One region of the Halomonas sp. H10-59 genome, then DNA from elsewhere that is predicted to be linked to it. Evidence: predicted binding sites of a transcription regulator. Region 1 holds the regulator's gene; each other region holds the start of a gene.
What was found. Region 1 encodes PhoB, which activates phosphate uptake and scavenging genes when phosphate is short. Its sites were predicted from a motif close to TGTCATANNNNTGTCANA; they were not measured.

Region 2: the regulator PhoB is predicted to act here: its motif matches at 2,070-2,087, upstream of NFG57_RS17085 (PhoX family phosphatase).
Region 3: the regulator PhoB is predicted to act here: its motif matches at 2,596-2,613, upstream of phnC (phosphonate ABC transporter ATP-binding protein).

The regions. Positions count from the first base shown of each region.
Region 1 is NZ_CP098828.1:4,709,609-4,716,672, reverse strand. Features, by position in the region: gene cysZ (sulfate transporter CysZ) at 1-47, shown strand, start outside; gene NFG57_RS20540 (YnfA family protein) at 139-474, shown strand; gene phoR (phosphate regulon sensor histidine kinase PhoR) at 649-1,977, opposite strand; gene phoB (phosphate regulon transcriptional regulator PhoB) at 2,038-2,727, opposite strand; gene ubiA (4-hydroxybenzoate octaprenyltransferase) at 2,842-3,735, opposite strand; gene NFG57_RS20520 (chorismate lyase) at 3,999-4,637, opposite strand; gene NFG57_RS20515 (FAD-dependent oxidoreductase) at 4,798-5,958, shown strand; gene NFG57_RS20510 (HU family DNA-binding protein) at 6,302-6,577, shown strand; gene NFG57_RS20505 (hypothetical protein) at 6,669-7,025, shown strand.
Region 2 is NZ_CP098828.1:3,946,607-3,953,670, forward strand. Features, by position in the region: gene NFG57_RS17085 (PhoX family phosphatase) at 1-1,927, opposite strand, end outside; gene NFG57_RS17090 (hypothetical protein) at 2,252-2,974, shown strand; gene NFG57_RS17095 (urea carboxylase-associated family protein) at 3,191-3,907, opposite strand; gene NFG57_RS17100 (NAD(P)H-dependent oxidoreductase) at 4,143-4,853, opposite strand; gene NFG57_RS17105 (LysR substrate-binding domain-containing protein) at 4,986-5,900, shown strand; gene NFG57_RS17110 (lysozyme-like domain containing protein) at 6,132-6,767, shown strand; gene NFG57_RS17115 (hypothetical protein) at 6,856-6,981, shown strand.
Region 3 is NZ_CP098828.1:4,268,333-4,275,396, reverse strand. Features, by position in the region: gene rapA (RNA polymerase-associated protein RapA) at 1-235, opposite strand, end outside; gene NFG57_RS18565 (TlpA disulfide reductase family protein) at 579-1,388, opposite strand; gene NFG57_RS18560 (hypothetical protein) at 1,558-1,836, shown strand; gene NFG57_RS18555 (glyoxalase/bleomycin resistance/dioxygenase family protein) at 1,846-2,265, opposite strand; gene phnC (phosphonate ABC transporter ATP-binding protein) at 2,677-3,546, shown strand; gene phnD (phosphonate ABC transporter substrate-binding protein) at 3,605-4,636, shown strand; gene phnE (phosphonate ABC transporter, permease protein PhnE) at 4,727-5,521, shown strand; gene phnF (phosphonate metabolism transcriptional regulator PhnF) at 5,641-6,408, shown strand; gene phnG (phosphonate C-P lyase system protein PhnG) at 6,405-6,848, shown strand; gene phnH (phosphonate C-P lyase system protein PhnH) at 6,851-7,064, shown strand, end outside.

The DNA.
Region 1 (7,064 bases):
TGATGTGGGATCAGCACTATCGGCAGTTGCCGGTGGTTCGGCGTTGAGAGGCACTTCCTGTGGACGTATGGCGTTGAGCAGCACTGTCGGTGCTGCCGATAATGGTGCGGCGTCAAAAGGGGATAGCAGGGAGTGGCCATGACGGCGCTGTTGCCAAGTCTTTTGCTCTATATCGCGGCGGCGCTGGCCGAGATCGCCGGCTGCTTTGCGGTGTGGCGCTGGTGGCGAGATGACGCCTCGGCATGGTGGCTGCTGCCCGCGGTGGCGAGTCTGGTGGCCTTCGCCTGGCTGCTCAGTCAGATCGATGCCGACTACGCCGGGCGTGCCTTTGCCGCTTACGGGGGCGTCTACATCGTGGCGTCGCTGGGCTGGCTGTGGTGGGTCGAGCAGCGCCTGCCGGATCGCTGGGACCTGATCGGGGGAGTGCTGTGTCTGGTGGGTGCCGCGGTCATCCTGCTGGGGCCCAGGAGCTGATGGGAGCACGCCCTGTTCGTCCTGGCGGGGCCTAGGCGCTGTCCGAAAAGTCGACGAGCGAAGGTTAGACAAGGCAAAAATCGGTGAGAAAGCGCAGTTTACGGGGTGTAAATGAGCATGTTGATCCGATTTTTAACGCCGTATTACCGAGCGCAGGCACTTTTCAGACAAGCCCTAGTGCACAGCGCCGGCGCGGCCGAGCGCCACCGGGTCGGCCGCTGCCAGCCGGCTCGAGGGAAAGATGCAGCGGAAGGTTGCGCCCCCGCCGAGTCGGGAGTCGATATCCAGGCGTGCCTCGTGGCGCAGCAGCACATGCTTGACGATGGCAAGCCCCAGGCCGGTACCACCGGTGGCGGTGCTGCGGCCCTTGTCGACCCGGTAGAAGCGTTCGGTAAGGCGTGGCAGGTGCCTCGGATCGATGCCTTCGCCGTCGTCTTCCACCTCGAGGCAGGCGCCTTCGCCGTAGGCACGCCAGCGTAGCGTGATATGGGCGCCGTCACCGGCGTAGCGCACCGCATTGAAGGCCAGGTTGGAGACCGCGCTGTGCATCTCCTTCTCGCTGCCGGTGAGACTGCGCGATTCTTCGACGACGACCTCGATCTGCTGGCGGCCGCCTGACAATGCCTCGGCGTCGCGCTTGACCGCCTGCAGCAGGGTGGTGGGGTCGAGGCGAACGTGGTCGCTGCCGCCCTGGTCGTTCTCGAGTCGTGACAGCAGCAGCAGGTCGTTGACCAGATTCTGCATGCGGCGCGTCTGGCTCTGCATCTGGGCGACCCCCTTGCCCAGGCGTTCCGGCAGCATGCCGGCCATGTCGCTGTAGGTCTCCAGGTAGCCGGTCAGCACGGTCAACGGCGTGCGCAGCTCGTGGGAGACGTTGGCGACGAAGTCGCGGCGCATCTGTTCCAGGCGATGCAGACGGGTGATATCGCGGGCCATGACCAGGCGTTCATCGTCACCGTACAGGGTGATCTGGAACTGCAGGATCATGTTCTCGTCGATGGGGGAGGGCAGGCTCAGAGGTTCGCGGTAGTCACGGGCATTGAAGTAGCCGACGAAGCGCGGGTCGCGCAGCAGGTTGGTGATGTGCTGGCCGCGGTCCAGCGCCGGCTTCAGGCCGAGCATGCGCTCGGCGGAGCTGTTCCACCACTCCAGGTCGCCGTGGCGATCGAGCATCACCACGCTGTCGCGCATTGCCTCGGACGATTCCTGGATACGCTGCAGGGTCGAGCGCAGGCGGCGCTGGGTGATCCGCTGGCCTTTCTGGTAGCGATAGAGGCGATCGAACAGCTCGCCCCACAGGCCACTGGCGGTGGGAGGTTCCTGCTGGGGGCGGTGGGTCAGCCAGTCGTGCATCGCGTGCAGGTTGCGCAGGTGATAGCTGAGCCCAAGCGCCAGGCCCAGGCCGATGCCTACGCTGGACAGCGAGAAGGGCCAGCCCAGCAAGGCGCCGAGACCCACCAGCACGGCCAGGCGCCAGACTTCTCGTCTCCACAGACGACCCACGTCAGTTCTCGGCTCCGTTCACCTCATCCCTCCTGGTGCTGCGTTGCGTCGATGGCTCGCTCAGACCTTGGCCGAAAAGCGATAACCGGTACCGCGTACGGTCTGGATCAGTTGCTGATGGGGTTCCCCCAGGGCCTTGCGCAGGCGGCGGATATGCACGTCGACGGTACGTTCTTCCACGTAGACGTTGCCACCCCAGACCTGATCGAGCAACTGGCCACGGGTGTAGGCGCGCTCCTGGTGGGTCATGAAGAACTGCAGCAGGCGATATTCGGTGGGGCCCATGTCCAGTGACTTGCCGTCGACGCTGACGCGATGGCTGACCGGGTCGAGCTTGAGGCCTTCCACCTCCACCGGGTCTTCGACGCCCCGCGGAGTGGCGCGTCGCAGCACGGCCTTGAGTCGGGCCACCAGTTCTCGCGGCGAGAATGGCTTGGTGATGTAGTCGTCGGCGCCGGCTTCGAGGCCCTGGATCTTGTTGTCCTCCTCACCCTTGGCGGTGAGCAGGATGATCGGCAGCTCTGCGGTGGTTTCCTCGCGCTTGAGCCGGCGGGCCAGTTCGATGCCGCTGGTGCCCGGCATCATCCAGTCCAGCAGCAGCAGGTCGGGCTGGTCATCGACGATGATGGCGTGGGCGGCCTGAGCATTGTCCGCCTCGAGCACCCGGTAGTCGGCCATTTCCAGCGCCACCGCGATCATTTCGCGGATCGGGGCTTCGTCATCGACGATCAGTACGGTCTTGGCGGTCATCCCGGGAGCCTCTTGGTCAGGGTCTTACACTCGACGGTGACAAATGACACCACGTCAATGTGACAATTAGATGACATTGTATCCATTGTCGAGCGACCGAGACGGGCATTTCCCTCACCCGAGGGAGGGATAGAGGCTCAGTCCGAGTCCGGCGAACAGCAATAGGCCCGACCAGTGGTTGTTGAGAAAGGCCTGGAAGCAACGGTCGCGGTCACGGCTCTTGATCAGCCGCTGCTGGTGGACAAAGGTCGCGCCCATGGCCAGCCAGCCGAGCCAGTAGAAGCCGCCCAGCGCCAGCAGGCTGCCGGCCCAGGCCAGCAGCCCCAGGGTAGCCAGCTGCAACAGCGCAATGATGCGGGTGTCCCAGCGGCCGAACAGTACCGCGGTGGACTTGATGCCGATCTTGAGGTCGTCGTCGCGGTCGACCATGGCGTATTCGGTGTCGTAGGCCACCGTCCACAGCACGTTGGCGGTAAACAGCAGCCAGGCGACCATCGGGACTTCGCCGAGCACCGCGCCGAAGGCCATCGGTATGGCCCAGGAGAAGGCCGCGCCCAGCACCACCTGGGGGAAGTGGGTGTAGCGCTTCATGAAGGGATAGCTGGCGGCCAGCACCGCTCCGATCAACGACAGCCACACGGTAAAGCCGTTGGTCAGCCAGACCAGCGCGAAGGCCGATCCCAGCAGGCACACGAACAGCACCTTGGCCTCCCGCTCACTGATGCGGCCGGTGGCCAGCGGTCGGTTCTTGGTGCGTTTGACGTGGCCATCGAAGTGGCGATCGGCGTAGTCGTTGACCACGCAGCCCGCCGCCCGCATCAGGTAGACGCCGGCGACGAAGATCAGCAGGGTGTCACGGGCCGGAATACCCTCGGAGGCCACCCAAAGCGCCCACAGGGTCGGCCACATCAACAGCCAGGTACCGATGGGGCGGTCCAGACGCATCAGCGCCAGAAAGTCGGGAATTCGGTTCAGGTATCCAGGGGGACGCAGCAGCGAACGATCCATCGGTCTCTCTCATGCTCTGGCGCAGGTCAGGCGAAAATGAGGCGTAAGCCGGGCAAAAGTCGCTTCTCGGAGAAACATCGCCGAGAAGCCTTGGCGCAGCCTAGCGCGAGCCGACGGCCATGACCAGCAAGGCGAGCCCAGCCAGGCTCGACCGGCACGACAAGACCAGCAGGCCATCATCATCCGTACAGGGCTTCGGCGGGCTACCGTCAGCCCACGCCATGGTTGGCGCCTCGGTGTCCGAAGCGGGCGACGACAGGGAGTCAGCCGGTGGCAGAGGCCGGCAGCGACAACGCCCGGCCCATGGCCGGCATAAAGCTCTCCTGCACCAGCAGCACCCAGCCGCTGTGACGAAATACCGAGCGGCGTTGCCACAGCCCGGTATAGCCGTGGATCGGCCTGGTGTTACGGCCGATCTGAATGGCGCTGCGCTCGAGGTCGGGCTGGCGAAACAGCCAGCTGCCGAGAGAGGTCTCGCCGAGGCCTTCGAAGGGAGCGTCGTGACGCTCGACGATCGGCGCCACGCTGCGCGCCACCACCCAGGGCTCCTCGTCCACGCACAGGGCGACCTCGCGCAGCCAGGCCTGCTCGTCGCTGGCCAGACCCAGCACGTGGGCCTCGTCAGGCCACGGCAGTCCCTTGGCCTCCGCCAGCAGGCGTACGCGAAAGTGCCCGGCGCCTGCCGCCTCGATCAGGCGTTCTGTCAGGGAGTCCCGCGAGGCCAGCCAGGCGTGCCAGTCAGCGGGCACCGCGATGCCACCGGAGGCCAGCGACACCCAGCCGGGGTCGACGATATCGGCCGCGTCGGCATTCGGCGAAGAGGCTGTGGCTGGCGCGGGATTACCCGGTCCGGACCCCGAGCGCTCCCCCAGGGAGCGGAATGTGGAAGGAAGCTGTGTCATGCGGCCTCGGCAGGGCTGTCGTCACCGGAGGCGGTGCTCCGGTCGGTCGGCGCATAGTGTACCATGTGGCCCAGCACTCACCCGCTGGTGTGGCCCCGTGCGGGCCGGCCCAGCTTCAACAGCGACCGCCCGGCGGTCGTCGGCAGAGTCGAAGGAAGCGATGCAAGGACCCTTGACCATCATCGGTACCGGCATGGCGGGCATAGGCCTGGCACGCCAGGTGCGGGCGCTGGACGCCCACCGACCGATCACCCTGATCAGCGCCGACTCAGGCGATGACTATTCCAAACCGCTGCTGTCCACCGGCTTCGCCAAGGGCCTGGCGGCGGACCGGCTGGCCGCGCGCTCGGCGCTGGAACTGGCCGATCAACTGGGCGCGGTGGTACGTCCCCACACCAGGGTCGATGCCATCGATCTGGCGTCGCGCACCCTGAGCCTGGGCCAGGAACGCCTGCCCTGGTCGGATCTGGTGATTGCCACCGGTGCCAGCCCCGTGGCGCCCTTCGAGATTCCCGATGCTCTGGCCGGACGGGTGTTCTCGATCAATGATCTCGACGACTATCGGCGTTTTTCGGCAGGCCTCGAGGCGCTGGGGCGCCCGGCTCGGGTGGCCATCGTCGGCCTCGGACTGGTCGGCTGTGAATTTGCCAACGATCTGCACGCCGGTGGTCATCGCGTCTGCCTGGTCGGCCCTGAACCCTCGTTGCTGCCCAGGTTGCTGCCCCGGCGACTGGGTCAGACCCTGAGCCAGGCCTTCATCGAGGCCGGCATCGACGTCATCCATGGCCGTCTGGTGAGCAGGCTCGAAGGTGCCGGTGGTGACATCGGTGTGCACCTCGACGACGGCCATGAGCTGGAGGCGGATATGGTGCTGGTGGCCACCGGCCTGAAGCCGCGCTCTCGGCTGGCGCGAGAGGCCGGTATCGCGACAAATGGTGATGCTATCGTCGTCGATCGCTACCTTAAAAGCTCCGATCCTCGTGTTCATGCGCTGGGTGATGTGGCCTCGGTGGATGGCGTCAATGCCATGTACGTGCAGCCGCTGCAGGCTTCGGCCAAGGCGCTGGCCGCGACCCTGTGCGGTCGTCCCACCCAGGTGCGTTACGGGCCCTGGCCGGTGCTGGTCAAGACGCCGCTGCTGCCGGTGGTGGCGCTGCCGCCGATGACCGACAAGGTGCATTGGCGAATCGAGGCCGACGGCGAGGATATCAGCGCCCTGGCCGAGGATGACGAAGGGCGTCTGCAGGGCTTTGCGTTGACGGGAAAATGCGTTCGTCGGAAAGTCGAACTGGCGCGGGCGGCACCGCCGTTGCTAGGCTAGGTTCGTCAACGGCGCGGGTTGTACGCGATGCAGCCGTCGTTGAAGGTGCCACCGAGGCAGGGCAATTCTATCGGGGACGACCGCCACGACGTGTGGCTGGCCGGTGTCGTATCGCCGGTTTCGTACCGATGGAAGAGGCAAGGTCCCGTCGGCGGTGGCTCTCGCTAGTCGAAAGACAGTCAGGAAGCGCTGAGCGCACCGTGATGTTCATCGTCGTGGTCAACGATCCTGTTGTCACGGCGCAGGGCCGGGGACTGCCCGTGTGGACACTCGGACAGTGTTTCCATAACAATGATGCCGGTGTCACGGCACCGGAGTATCAAGCCAAACTCAGGAGGGCTGTATGCGCAAGCCAGAACTCGCCGCGGCGATTGCCGAGCGTGCCGATCTATCCAAGGACAAGGCCAGCCAGGTGTTGAACGTCATCCTCGACGAAATCACCGGTAGCGTGTCTTCCGGCCAGGACGTGTCGTTGATCGGCTTCGGCACCTTCACCGTGCGCGAGCGTGCCGCCCGCACCGGCAAGAACCCTCAGACGGGCCAGCCGCTGAAGATTCCCGCCAGCAAGACAGTCGCCTTCAAGCCCGGCAAGGGGCTCAAGGACGCAGTCGCCCGCTGAGGTGACGACTACCACCGCCTGTCCTCCAGGCGGTGGATCGATATCGCGGCCCGGTAGCGGGCCGCGCCTACCCGTCGACCGGTGAGGCAACATGACCCTGAGACTGATGCTGTGGCTGCTGGGCGTCATGCTCAAGCGGGCCTTCAAGCGCAAGGCGCGATTCCGCGAACGTCTGCAAGACCGGGGTGGGCTCGACTGGGGCATCGCCACCGAAGATCTGTCCATCGCGCGCCACTATCGCATGCGTCCCACGGGGATCGAGAGTCAGCGCGGACTGCCGGTGGATCTCGATCTGGAACTACGCTTCCAGGACAGTCAGACCGCGATCAAGGTACTCCGGCGCCCCTCCCAGCGCACCTTCCTCGATGCCATGATGGCCGGCCAGCTGCGACTGGTGGGCGACGCCCAGGATCTTGATCGGCTGCAGCGCCTGCTCAAGCACCTGTGAGGCACACCTGATTCATACCCGGCCCACGCCTGGCCCACA
Region 2 (7,064 bases), 760 kb from region 1:
TGAGCTTGTCCTGGTTGGCCCCGGAGATCACCGCGGCGGCACCATCGGCACGCTCGAGCTCCGCCGGCACGACCGCCAGCACCTGGTCATTGGTGCTCTCGGTGACGCCCTCGTAGCCGTTGTCGGTCTGGATCCACAGGATGCCCTGGCCGTCGCCGCGCTCATCGAAGTAGAGCCCATCGGGACTGGCGAATTCGTTGTCGGCGGTCAGCCCGGACAGGTTGTTCTGGTCACTGGCCGCGGCACCGAACACGAATACCTCCCAGTCGAAGGCGGTGGCATCGCTGCCCTCGCGCCAGCGGATGATCTGACCGGCCTCGTTGTTCGCCCGCGGGTTGGCCGCATTGACCGGTGCCGTGGCGTAGCCGTTGCCCAGCGCGGTGATGTTGTCGCCGTCGCCGGTCAGGGTCGCCTCGGTGCCATCTTCGGTACGCTTCGAGTTGTTGGTCAGGGTCATGTAGACCTCGCCGGTGGACGGGTCCACCGCGCCCCACTCCGGGCGATCCATCGGCGTGGCACCCATCAGGTCGGCGGCGTCACAGGTGTGGATGATCACCCCGGCCAGGTCATCGGCGTCGAGTTCCAGCGCCTCGGCCAGGGTACGGCCATCCTGGGTGGAAGCGTCCGGCGTCAGCGGCAGCCACTCGCCGCTGCCATCGGCGTTGAAGCGAGCGACGTAAAGGGTGCCGCTGTCCATGTACTTGTCACCGATCGCCAGGCGATCGGCCTCGGCGCCGGGAGCGATGGCATCCGCCGGGTCCCAGGCCGCCTCGGAGACAAACTTGTAGATGTACTCGTTGCGCGAGTCGTGACCGGAGTAGAACACCACCGGCTCGCCTGCTACCAGCTTGCCCGGCCAGCAGCCCTCGTGGCGGAAGCGGCCCAGCGCCGTGCGCTTGATCGCCTGCCTGCCGGTATAGGGGTCGATCTCGACGATATAGCCGAACTGACGCGGCTCGTTGCGGTAGTCACCGCTGGCGTCGTCGGCGACGGGGTCGCCGATCAGACGGGTAAATTCGTCGTCGCGTTCGCTGTCATCGCCCGCGGCGGTCTCCCAGCCGTAGCGTCCGCGACCACTGGCGATGCCAAGACGGTCATCGTCCAGGGTACGGCCTTCGTTCTTGACGAAGTAGGCCGGCCAGTTCTCCTCGCAGGTGAGGTAAGTTCCCCAGGGCGTGTAGCCGTGGGCACAGTTGTTGTTGGTGCCGCGAGCCTGGGTGCCGCCCGGGGAATACCTGGTCTTGACGTAGTCGCTGCCCGCCACCGGCCCTGACAGGTGCATCGGGGTGGCGCTGGTGTAGCGACGGTTATGGGCGGAACCCTTGACGTGGCTCCAGCGACCATCGGCGTCCTTCTTCACCTCGACCACGGTCACCCCGTGGGCGTTGATCTCGGTGCGCACCTCGTCCGCCGGACGCTTGCCTTCGGTCATGTTGGTAGGGCCGCCCTGGGGCGCCCACAGCGCGTTCTCGTCGATGTATTCGTTGTTCATCACCAGCAGGAAGCGCTCGGAGGCCGTGCTCTCATCCAGCGCGAAAGGATGCATGCCGTCGTGATGCATGCCGACGCTGGCCGCCTGGGCCTGGGGCGTCATCGTCAGATCCTCGCTCCATTCGGGCGCGCTGTCGTCAAGCGGCGTACCCCAGGGCACCAGCACCTGGGCGGTATAGCCCGGCGGCACCACCACGGCGTCGCTGCGCGAACCGGCAATCGACTCGAAGGCCAGCGCCAGCGGCGTCTTGGCCATCCCTGACGACGGCTCGTTGGCGAAGGCCGAGAGACCAAAGCTTCCCAGCATGGTCATGGCCGCCATGCCCATGCCCCCCTTCATCACCGCTCGCCGGGAAAGACGACGGTCGAGCACCGAGGAGAAGGGTTCATTTCGGCTGGGGTTCAACAGACGATGATCTTCAATTTCCTTGCTCATTGCGCAGTCCTCTTCTTGCAGCCCTCTGTTCGCCGTCAAGGCGTGAGCTGTCGGTGCCAGTCACTGTTGCCGGCCTCGGGTATCGGAGGGGAAAGTCGATCACAGGGGCGACGGCGGTCCGCCGACAACACTAGGTAGTCCAGATGACACTCGTATGACGATAGACGAGGTTGACGCAGAGCACAGGAAGTAGCGCTATTGTAAAAAGAGTAACAGTTGGTGAAAGAAAATGGCTTCGCTCGTCGACACAGTGCACCAACAATCGCTATCGACAGGACCAGAACCATGTGGAATCTGGGACACCGACATCAGCGCATACTTCTTATGCCCCAACGCGCCCCTTCAGCCGACGAAGATCCCGAGCCTCGTTGGTACTGGGTCCACTGTGTCGATCAACAGAGCCTCGACCGGGGCAGCGCCGCCAATGTCCAATCGCTTTCGTGCCTCGACCAGGCACTTCCCTGTTGTCTCGTCATACCGCCACAATCGGTCACCCTGGTAACGCTGGACGGCGCCCTGGCCGAGGAGGTCGACAGCAGGGAGTCACTGGATGAACTGGTTGAGCGGGAGCTTTGCGTAATACCGCACACTCTCGCGCTCCATGTGCTCTATCGTGATGACAGCGCCCTGGATGTCATGGTGGTGCAGCGTACCCTGCTGGCCCAGTGCAGCCGACGCCTGGGACGCCATCACCTCTCGCCCCGCTGGTGGGCCAGCGCCTTCCAGGGTCTGCCGCCGCCCGAACCCGACACCCTGGGCGTGCTGCCCTGGGGCGACGACTGGATGCTTAAGTGGCGCCACCCCGAGACCCCTAAACGGGAGCGCTGGCTGTGCTGGCCCAAGAGTCAGGACATGGAGGACCTGAGCGACCATCTTCCGGAAGTGCTGCGCGAGTCGCCATGGAATTGTCCACTAGCCCCCCAGGCCGTCAACGGCCTCGACTGCCTGGACTTCTGTGCCCGCCACCTGCCCGAGGACCTGCCACTGGTGCCCTCGGACATCGGAGGTGAGGGTCAGCCAAGGGAGAAGAAGCCCGAGCCCGCGTAGAGGCAGCGTGATCGCTATCGCTAAACTTCGCTGCCGCTGGCCCAAAAAACGTGTAGAGGCGTTTGAAGCGACGAGAGGGAGTGCTGAAGTCATATCGTGAGCGATGACGAGCCGGATGCCGCCGGAGCGCAAAGGCTGGAGTTTACCTCCGACGAAATGAGAACCTTTAGCGCCGGCGGCGGAGTTGCAGTGCATCGCCATCTATCCCGTGTTTCTTCAATCTCCGAGCATGACTCCTATACTTTCCGTTTGCCTACCAACTCCGTTGACCGCCGTAATATCTTGGGGACAGCATGACATGACTACGTAACAGGTCATCATTGCCTTGAACACAATCCTGTCGTCTCTTTTGGCCACGGGTGGCACAAATGTCAGTGAGCCATCACCATCAAGTGGAACATTCATCCACACATTGAATGGTGATGGAACATGCGAAACCTCCTTGCCGATGGCAAGCAATGCCATTCGAAGATTATCAACACAGTTGTCATGGTATTCGCTTACGCCAAGCTGTCTATAGCGATTGATATCGCAGGCGGCAATCAATGTGTCATGCACCCCAGGCGAAGTATCTTCCACTAGTTCCAGCATCTCGTTTCTTCTATTGGAAACCATACTGTCACCGACAACCGGCACCAAGCGCCCAAGATGGGTTCGAGTATGTTCCATGGATAGAAATTCGTCTGGATCACTCGTATTGAAAGCCCACATATCGCAGACCTGCAATCCACTTACGTTAATCAGCGTAAGCATCTGCCCTTTTTCCAGTACAACGGCAGCGCCACACCTCGCGGGAATGAAATAGACCTTTCCTGGCTGCAGAACACCATTGCGCGAAAGCGGTTGGCTCACTGACAACTGTTTTTCTTCCAGCGCACCGAAAGAAGCCGCCAGATCAGGCTCCCTATCTCTACTTATATAACCACCCATCATCCACCTCGCTCACTGATTTTTCCGACTTATCATGAAGAATACATTGTTGGAAATCAGACACTCCCTCTCACCACATCGGCCCTCTTACGGCGAGCCGCGCAAATTTTTCATCCCGCGTGACTATTCTTATTTCAAGTTCTGCAATACAGACGTTTGCTGGACAGGGAATCACATCTGTTGCCGAGCATCTGGTACCCAGCAGGGGACGATCGAAGAAGCGGTCACGGAGGTGCGCTCACCCCGAGACCGGATCGGAAACAACGCGAGGAACGTCCAGACTGGCCGCCAGCCTGTCGACCAACGCCTCAACGCGTTGCTCCGCCTGAATCAGAGACTGCTGCAGCCGCTCGTCGGCAAACTCGTCATACTCCACGGCGATGCTGTGCAACTCCTCTATGCCGAGATAGGCGAAAACGGTACGCAAGTGTGGTTCGACGTGGTTGGTGTGCTCCATTCGCTCACCAGACTCGTAGCCATAGTCACCCCGGGCACCAAGCACCACCAAGCGCTTGCCCATGGCGCTCAGCATCGGCCAGTAGGGCAAGCCTGGGCGGGAGCGATCAAAACCGAAAGTCCGCCCGACTCGCACGATATTGTCGATATAAGCCTTGAATCCGGCCGGAACGCCGAAGTTGTACATCGGGACGCCAGCGATGATCAGATCCGCCTCGAGCAGTTCGTCGACCAGGGAATCACTCTCCGCGAGAACCTCGTGCATCCACCTATCCCGCGCTTCCGGCTTGGTGAAGGCGGCATGAATCCAATCACCGGTGACAGGACGAGGCGGCTGCTGGCCGACATCGCGATAGACGACCCTGTCGTCAGGACGTGCCCGTTGCCACTGTGTGACGAAGTGGGCGCTGAGGCGTCTCGAATGCGATCCGTGGGGTTGACTACCGGAAAGTCCGGAGCGTGCGCTGGCATCAAGGTGCAACAGTGTAGCCATGAAGATTCTCCTTTGGGATTAGTACCGCTCATGCTTGGTGGTGCACGAACGACAGAATCTTCCAATCGATTCGGGACGACAAACGATCTATTCTTTGCAGATACACAAAAATTTTTTGTCCATAGGGATGCGATGCAACGACGCCGACTACCACTCTCGCAGTTGCGTGCCTTTGAGGCGGCAGCACGTCACCGTAGTTTCAAGGGGGCGGCTGAAGAGCTGGCGGTAACGCCCGCCGCGATCAGCCACCAGGTACGTGAACTGGAAAGCTGGCTCGGCGTAGCGCTATTCGAGCGTCGCACCCGCCAGGTGATCCCTACCGACGCGGCAACGGAGCTTTCTCCCGTGCTACGCCAGGGCTTTGACGCCTTCGCCGAGGCATTGGAAAGTCTGCTCAAGCGAACGACACCCGCCAGCGTCACCCTCTCCTGCACTCCGGCCTTCGCCAGCCAGTGGCTGCTTCCTCGACTGACCGACTTTCATTCGACGAATCCCGATATCGCCTTGAATATCCATGCCAGCGAGAGCGTGCTTGATCTAACGCATGGAACCCGCCTGGCGATTCGTTACGGTATGGGCCCCTATCCGGACCATGAGGTGGTGACCCTGGCGACCGATCGCATTGCCCTGGTCGCCAGCCCGCAACTCCAGCTGGCTGGCGTCGACGACCTCAGGGGTGTTCGTCATATCGATTTCGACTGGTACTGTCCGAACCTTGGCCTGCCCGGCTGGGCTCAGTGGTGTCAGGCGTTGGGGTCTACCCCTGCCGTGCTAGGGCCTCGACTCGCCTTCTCCGAAGAAAGTCACGCGATCCAGGCCGCTATCTCCGGTCAGGGCGTGGCCCTGCTGGGCTTGACCCTGGTGCAGGATGAGATCGCTCGTGGTGTGCTGGAGGTGCCATTCGGCCCGTTTCTACCGGGACTGCACTACCACCTGATCAGGAGCCAAACAATGTCCGACAATGCCATCCTCGACAAGGTGGTGGTTTGGCTTCAACAGGCGTTTTCAGCGGCAACCGCTACCATAGGCGAACAACAGGCACCTTGATGCAACCCGTTTGCCTTCCCGCAAGAAATGACCGTCCTGGCCTTGAGCGTGGCGCTGGATGATCGAACTCAGACGTCATCGGACATCGAAGGCGTTCGCCCCATCGCCCCCTCTCCGATGACCCGAAGCAGCCGGTGGGACATGTGAGGATGACCCGACACTGCACGGGAGGGCATACTGGGGGCGATATCACTAAAACGGGAAAATGTTGTGAAACGGGCCATGCCAGGGATGCGGTCTGCTCTACTCACTACGGTGCTTGCCGCGGCGCTTGTTACTCTCAGCGGCTGCGCCGCCTTCGCCCCGGCGCCGCCGAGCCATCAGGACAATCTGTGCGAGATCTTTCGCCAGCAGCCTGACTGGTACGACGCCACCCAGGCCTCCTATGAAAAGTGGGGCACGCCCCCCTGGACCCAGATGGCCTTCATCAAGCGCGAGTCGTCGTTTCGCAGCCACGTCAGGCCGCCACGTACCAAACTACTGGGCTTCATTCCGTGGACGCGCCCGTCCTCGGCCTACGGCTATGCCCAGGCCCAGGATCCGGTATGGGGCGAATACGATGACGCCGCCGGCGGGCTGTTCGCCAGTCGCACCGACATGGACGACGCCACCGACTTCATCGGCTGGTACAACGCCCGCACGCGGCGCATGACGGGAGTGTCACTGTCCAACCCCGAGCACCTGTACCTGGCCTACCACGAAGGCCAGGGCGGCTATCAGCGCGGCAGCTATCGCGCCAAGCCGGCGGTGCAACGCGCGGCGCGGGAGGTGGCCAGCACCGCTTCCCGCTACCGCAGCCAACTGGCAGCCTGCGAGGCGGAATTCCGCTGCGACAGCTTCTATCAGGTATGGCCCTTCTGCCGCTGAGTCAGGTGGCCACCCACTATGCTTCCCGCTACCGCAGCCAACTGGCGGCCTGCGAGGCGGAATTCCGCTGCGACAGCTTCTATCAGGTATGGCCCTTCTGCCGCTGAGTCAGGTGGCCACCCACTATGCCTCCCGCTACCGCAGCCAACTGGCGGCCTGCGAGGCGGAATTCCGCTGCGACAGCTTCTATCAGGTATGGCCCTTCTGCCGCTGAGTCAGGTGGCCACCCACTATGCTTCCCGCTACCGCAGCCAACTGGCAGCCTGCGAGGCGGAATTCCGCTGCGACAGCTTCTAT
Region 3 (7,064 bases), 440 kb from region 1:
CGATTTCCTTGGTGTCGTCCACCGTCATCTGCCAGCCCTCGGCGGACTGGATGCGATCACCACTGCCGAAGGCGACTCGGGTCAACGGGGCAAGACGGGTACTGTAGGTGCGGGTTTCCTGGCTGGCGCCGAAGAGCACGGTGACGCTGCGCGCGTCGCAGTTCAGGATAGTGCCCAGGCCGAGTTCGGCCTCGCCGTCGCTGATCCAGCGCTGGCCGGGAGAGAAGTCGCTCATGATGCCTCGGGAGATGCGTCGTTACGGTTCGTGGTCGCGGGCCAGGCCCGCCGCCGACAGGGCGCGGTATCTTACAGCAATCTTCAGTCTGGCTTAAGCGCCATCGTCATGCCCGTGATCAGATGTCGCATGGCGGCTGAAACCTTCGCATCGAGGCGTTCCCGAAACGCCCCCGCGCTTGCCGCCGTGCCCGGGCCAGCGATGAGCTTGGCCGTGAGGTGGCGGATTCAGGCTACGTCAGTGCAGGAAAAGACAGGTTGGGCGGGCCGAGGCGGGGTGTCCCCCTCGGCCCTGAGACTGCGGGTGCGGTTCACCTGCAGTATGTGCTCAGGTTGGCAAAGTTTCAGCGCGCCAGCCAGTCGTCCAGCAGAGGCAGGGTCAGCTCCCCCACATGGCGCTCGAGCAGCTTCCCTTCGGCGTCGAACAGCAGTGTCGTGGGTAGCCCGGGAGATTGACTCGCGGCCAGCAGTTGCTGGCGCGGGTCGAGCAGGGGGTAGCGAAAGTCCAGGCCGGCCTCGTCCAGGTAGCGCGCGACCTGAACCAGCGGCTCTCCCTGATTGGCCACGACCACGGTGACGTCGTCGCGTTGGTCGATGTCGGCCAGCAACGGCATCTCGCGCCGGCAAGGCGGGCACCAGGTGGCCCATAGATTGATGATCAGCGGCTTGCCGGTGGGGCCGCCTGCCAGCGAGGCCAGTTCGATGGGGGCGCCATCGACGTCTTCCAGGGTCAGCTCTGGCACGCGTTGCGGCGCCGGACTTGCCGACAGCGGCGCCCAGCTGACCAGCGCCAGCCAGGCAAGCGAGGCGACCAGCGTCAGACCCAGGGCACCGAGCAGGGCGCCAAGGCGATCACGCAGTGACCACAGGGTCCACAGGGCGGCGGCGACCAGCCCCCAGACCCCGCTGTAGCCGGGCAGCCACAGCTTGATGATATCCAGCCATTTGTCCTGATAGGCGGCCCAGTGCGGCAGCACGTGCCCGAGCCGAGCGCCGACCAGCCAGGCCAGCATCAGGCCGTTGAACCAGCGACCGTGGCGGCGGCGGGGCAGGCCCAGCAGGAAGGCGCTGGCGGCCAGCAGCAACAGGGTGACGACGAGGGCATAGAGACGCGGCAGGCTCACTAGCACCGGACCGATGGCGATGGCATCCATGGATGGGGCGAACTCCATTGGGGAAACGCGAAAGCACGAAAATGCGCAGGCGAGCAGGTACACTTGGTGGGCTCGATCCGGCAAGGCTACTGCGCCCGATGCGCGCTGTCATCTCGAGCCGCCTGCCGGGCCATCGGTTTTCGAGCCATCTCTCTGATCAGGATCTGTGATGTCACCACCCAAGACCTTCGACCCCCTGCGCGCCCTGGCCATCGGCAGCCAGGCCCTCGGCTTCGTGATGATCTTTGTGCTCGGCACCACCCTGGACCACCCGCGCCCGTGGCAGGGGCTCACCCTGGGGCTGATGCTGGTGGTGGCGTTGGTAGTAGCGATCGTCCGGCGCTACCGCAACAACCGCCTGCAGAAGTTCCGTGACGAACGGCGCCAGCGGCTGTTGGGTGATGATGAGGGGGACGAAGAAGCGGGAGACGGCGAGGGTCGCGATTGATCAACGGCGTCAGGCCCGGACCTCTCGGGTCGATGAGGCGCAGCGGGCCGGATCGATGGCGGTAAGCCTCAGCCAGTGCCCCTCCGGCATCCGGCACAGCACCACCCGAAAGGCGCACTGACGCGAGGTGCTGTTGTCTCCCTCCCAGCTCTGTACAAAGCCGCACTCGTGTCCGCAGTCTTCCAGGCGTCGACGCAGCGCAGGAAAGCTGGCGGCGTCGACCTCGAGATTCAGTGTTCTCGGCGGCGTCGGGGTGTGGCTCGCCAGCAACATCAGCACCTGGGTGTTCTCGCCGCCTCCCAATTCCAGGGTCACCCCAGTGTCGCTGGCGACCAGCACCCGAAGGCCCAGTGTCGTCTCGAAGAACCGACGCATTCCCGCCAGGTCGCTGACCTCCAGGGCGCCCGGCTCCAGACTGAGATGCTGCATGACATGCCTCCGTGGGATCATGTGTCGGATTCAGTCTGGCGCCGAAGCCGCCGGTTTTCCCTTCAAGCCTGTTTATGGCCTTTATCGCCTGGCGCTATGGGCGTGGCGATTGGCCGCTTGCAGGTGCCTCCTTGCAGCCCTTTCCAGGGCGTCTTGTCCAACTTCCTTTTCGTACAAGTGGACGACGTCTTCGTCGACAGGTCGCCCTGCCTGAGTATGACGAATCGGCGGCAATGACGTGACCGCCGCATGACAGTCGCCCCCAACTCTTTGTTTTTTATACCTCTGGCGAGGTAGTGCCGGAGCGCTTGCTCCGTGTGCCGGGAAATTTGTCATCTCAATGACATTGTCTAGACAACTGGCCTTCATCTTTGATGTCCAGACTGGCGCCATTCCTAGAGGAGAGGCGTCATGTCCATTCCCACCATCATCGTCGAGCGGCTCAACAAGAACTTCGGCCATAGCCGAGTGCTCGAGGATGTCAGTTTCGAGATCACCCCGGGGGAGATCGTTGCGCTGATCGGCCCGTCCGGCTCCGGCAAGTCCACCCTAATGCGTCATCTGGTCGGACTGACCTGCTGCAACCGTGATCGCGGTGGCCGAGTCAGCCTGCTGGGGCGCGAGATCCAGGCCAGCGGTCGCCTGCGCCGGGCCAGCCGTGGCCAGCGCTGCCGGGTCGGCTACATCTTCCAGCAGTTCAACCTGGTCAATCGCCTCAGCGTGCTGACCAATGTGCTGATTGGCCAGCTCGGGCGCATGCCGCGGGCGCGGGCGCTGCTCGGTCGTTTCAGCGACGAGGAACGCCAACGGGCCCTCAAGTGCCTGGCTCGGGTCGGCCTCGAGGGCATGGCCTACCAGCGTGCCAACACCCTTTCCGGTGGTCAGCAGCAGCGGGTGGCCATCGCCCGAGTGCTGATGCAGGACGCCGACGTCATCCTCGCCGACGAGCCCATCGCCTCACTGGACCCGCGCAGCGCCCGGGAGGTGATGGAGATCCTCGAGCGGATTCACGCCGAGGATGGCCGCACCGTGGTCATCACCCTGCATCAGGTCGATATCGCCCGGCGCTACTGCCATCGGGCCATCGCGCTCAAGGATGGGCGCCTGTACTTCGACGGCAAGACCTCCGAGCTGACCGACGCACGCCTCAAGACCCTGTACGAGAACGCCGGCCTCGACGAGCTGCGTGCCGGCAGTCAACCCGACCTGCCGTCACCGCTGCGTGAGCCGAGCTACACCCAGGCCCAGGCGACTGTGTCGGCGCAGGTCGTCCATAGCTGAGCCACCACATCCTGCGACACCTGTTCCCACAACGACCGATAACCTTCAGGAGAATCCCATGTCTCTCGCATCCTTTCGTCGCCTGTCGCTGCCATTGATCGCCGGTATTGGCCTTGCCGCCAGTGCCCAGCTGGCCGCCGCCGAGACCGAGACCCTCAAGTTCGGCATCATCTCCACCGAGTCCAGCCAGAACCAGGCGCCGCTGTGGGATCCGTTCCTGGCCGACATGTCCGAGCAGATCGGCATGGAGGTCGAGCCCTTCTTCGCCACCGACTACGCCGCGGTGATCCAGGCCATGCGCTTTGATCAGATCGACCTGGCCTGGTACGGCAACAAGTCGGCCATGGAAGCCGTCGATCGTGCCGACGGCGAGATCTTCGCCCAGACCGTGGCGGCCAACGGTGCCCCGGGCTACTGGAGTCTGATGATCGCCCACCAGGACAGCGACATCGAAAGCGTCGATGACGTCCTGGCCAACGCCTCCGAGCTGGTGTTCGGCAACGGCGATCCCAACTCCACCTCAGGCTATCTGGTGCCCGGCTACTACGTCTTCGCCAAGAACGGTATCGACGCCTCTACCGCCTTCAAGCGCACCCTGAACTCCAGCCACGAGACCAACGCCCTGGCGGTGGCCAATAAGCAGGTGGACGTCGCCACCTTCAATACTGAAAGCATGGAGCGCCTGGAAGTGACCGCGCCGGACAAGGCCGAGCAGCTGCGGGTGATCTGGAAGTCGCCGCTGATCCCGTCCGACCCGCTGGTGTGGCGTGGCGACCTGGACGACGCCACCAAGGAAAAGCTGCGTGAGTTCTTCCTGAACTACGGCGATGACGCCGAAGAACAGCAGATTCTCGAGCCGCTGCAGTGGTCTGGCTTCGATGCCTCCGACAACGACCAGCTGTTGCCGATCCGTCAGCTGGCGCTGTTCAAGGAGCGCTCCGAGGTGGCCAAGGACGAAAGCCTGAGTGAAGGCGATCGCGAGGCCCGACTGGCCGAGATCGACAGCCAGCTCGACGATCTCGACGCGCGCATGAAGGAAGTGCAGGCCGCCGAGGCGATGCCCGAGGAAGCCGCCGCCAACGCCGGCTGATGTTACGTCAGGCCGCGTCGAGCGAAGGTCCGGCGCGGCTCGGACTACTCAACCTCTCACACGCAATCTCAGGTTCTCCCAGGAAAACGCATGACCACCCAGACACAACTTTCCGGCATCAGCCTGCCGCCCAAGCGTAGCTGGACCACCCTGGCGCTGTGGGGCGTCGGCCTGGCGGTGCTGGCCTGGTCCTGGCAGGGCGTCGAGATGCGCCCGAGCCTGCTGGTGACCAACGCCGACAATATGGCGACCCTGGCCGGCGACTTCTTTCCCCCGGCCTTCGGCAACCTCGGCCACTACATCGAGCAGATGCTGGTGACCATCCAGATCGCCATCTGGGGCACCCTGCTGGCCATCCTGGTCGCCATTCCGGCGAGCCTTCTGTGCTCCGAGAACCTGGTGCCCTGGTGGGTCTACCAGCCGGTGCGCCGACTGATGGACGCCACCCGTGCCATCAATGAGCTGGTGTTCGCCATGCTGTTCGTGGTGGCGGTGGGGCTTGGGCCCTTCGCCGGGACCCTGGCGCTGTTCATCCACACCACCGGGGTGCTGGCCAAGCTGTTTTCCGAAGCGGTGGAAGCCGCCGAGGCCGGGCCCATGGAAGGCATTCGGGTCACCGGAGCAGGGCGCATCGAGGAGATCGTGTTCGGTCTGATTCCCCAGGTGCTGCCGCTGTGGATCTCGGTGAGCCTGTATCGCTTCGAGTCCAATATTCGCTCGGCCACGGTGCTCGGCATGGTCGGTGGCGGCGGTATCGGGGTGGCGTTGTGGGAGACCATGCGCGGATTCCAGTACGCCGAGACGGCCACCATCATGCTGGTGATCATCATCGCCGTGACGGCGCTGGACATGGCCTCGCAGTTCGTACGCAAGCGCTTCATCTAGGCTGACACCGCAGAGCCGAGACAGCAGACCTGACACAGCAGAGCCGAGTAAGCAGACCAGAACGGCTGGTCTGCCGGTGGCTTCGGCCACCACCCGATACCTTCTTTTTTGGAGCGAAGATGTCTAGACAAGTGACCGAGGCAGGCAGCCCACCGCGCTATCGCCAGTTGGCCGACGTCCTCTCGCGCGAAGTCCGGGCGCAGTACTCACCCGGTGACCTGCTGCCCAGCGAAGCGGCGCTGTCCAGGCGCTTCGGCGTCAACCGCCACACCGTACGCCGGGCGCTGGACGAACTGGTGGCCGCCGGCATGGTGACCCGTCACCAGGGCCGTGGCACCCAGGTGGTGGACCGACGCCTGGACTATGCGGTCAACGCCGCCAGCAAGGTCACCCACAACCTGGCGGAACTGGGCCTGGCCACCGAGACCTGCTGCCTGACCCAGGGCCTGGCGGTACCGCCGGAGGCCATCGCCCAGCGCTTTGCGCGTGGGCCGGGCGAGAGCCTTCTGTGTGTCGACACCATGCGCCACGTCGACCGGGCCCCGCTGTTGCGGCTGCGCCACTGGTTCGACCCCGAACGGGTGCCGGGCTGGCTGGATCGCTATCGCGGTGGTTCGACCCGGGCGCTGCTGGACCAGCACTACGGGCTGCGACTGAGGCGCTCCCGGGTGCGCCTGGAAGCGGTCCAGGCCGACGCCGACGACAGCCGCATGCTGCAGTGCGCCCGCCTGGCGCCGCTGGTGGTGCTGACCAGTGACAACGTCGACGCTGATGGTCGACTGGTGGAGATCTCCGTCAGTCGGGCCCGGGCCGATCGGCTGGCCTATCACTTCGACTTTCCCGCGGACGAGCGTCCGCAGTCCCACGACGACGAGGGCTTCTCATGACACCGACCATGACCCCGACGCGACGTCATCGCCTGCTCGCGTTGACTCCTTTCGACCGTCTTGCGCAAGGCTGGCAGTCCCTGGGCATCCAGGCGAGCCACCGCTGCGTGCGTGGCCCCGAGACCGGCATGGCGATGGTCCGTGGCCGCATGGGCGGCAGTGGATCGGCCTTCAACCTGGGCGAGATGACCCTGACCCGGGCCAGCGTCGCCCTCGATGACGGCACCCTTGGCCATGGCTGGGTGCGTGGTCGCGACAAGGCCCACGCCGAGTTGATCGCCCTGGTCGACGCCTGTGCCCACCACGACCACTGGGCCAGGCGTATCGACAGCGAACTGATGGCACCGCTCGAGCAGGCACTCGATGAGCAGCGCCAGCAGGCCTCGCAGACCGCCGCCGCCACCCGCGTCGACTTCTTCACCATGGTAAGGGGCGAATGAACATGACTCAGCAGACCTCCGAGGCCGTCCGGCCCCACGACTGGCCGGGACTCGCCGATCCCATTCACGACAGCCAGCGGCTGTTTCGTCAGCTGCTCGGCGCCATGTCCGAGCCCGGCACCCTGACCGAGCTTGTCTTGCCGGAGCTGCCGGCCGGCGCGGCGATCTCGCCCGCCGCCTGGGGCGCGCTGCTGGCGCTGTGCGACCTCGACGCCC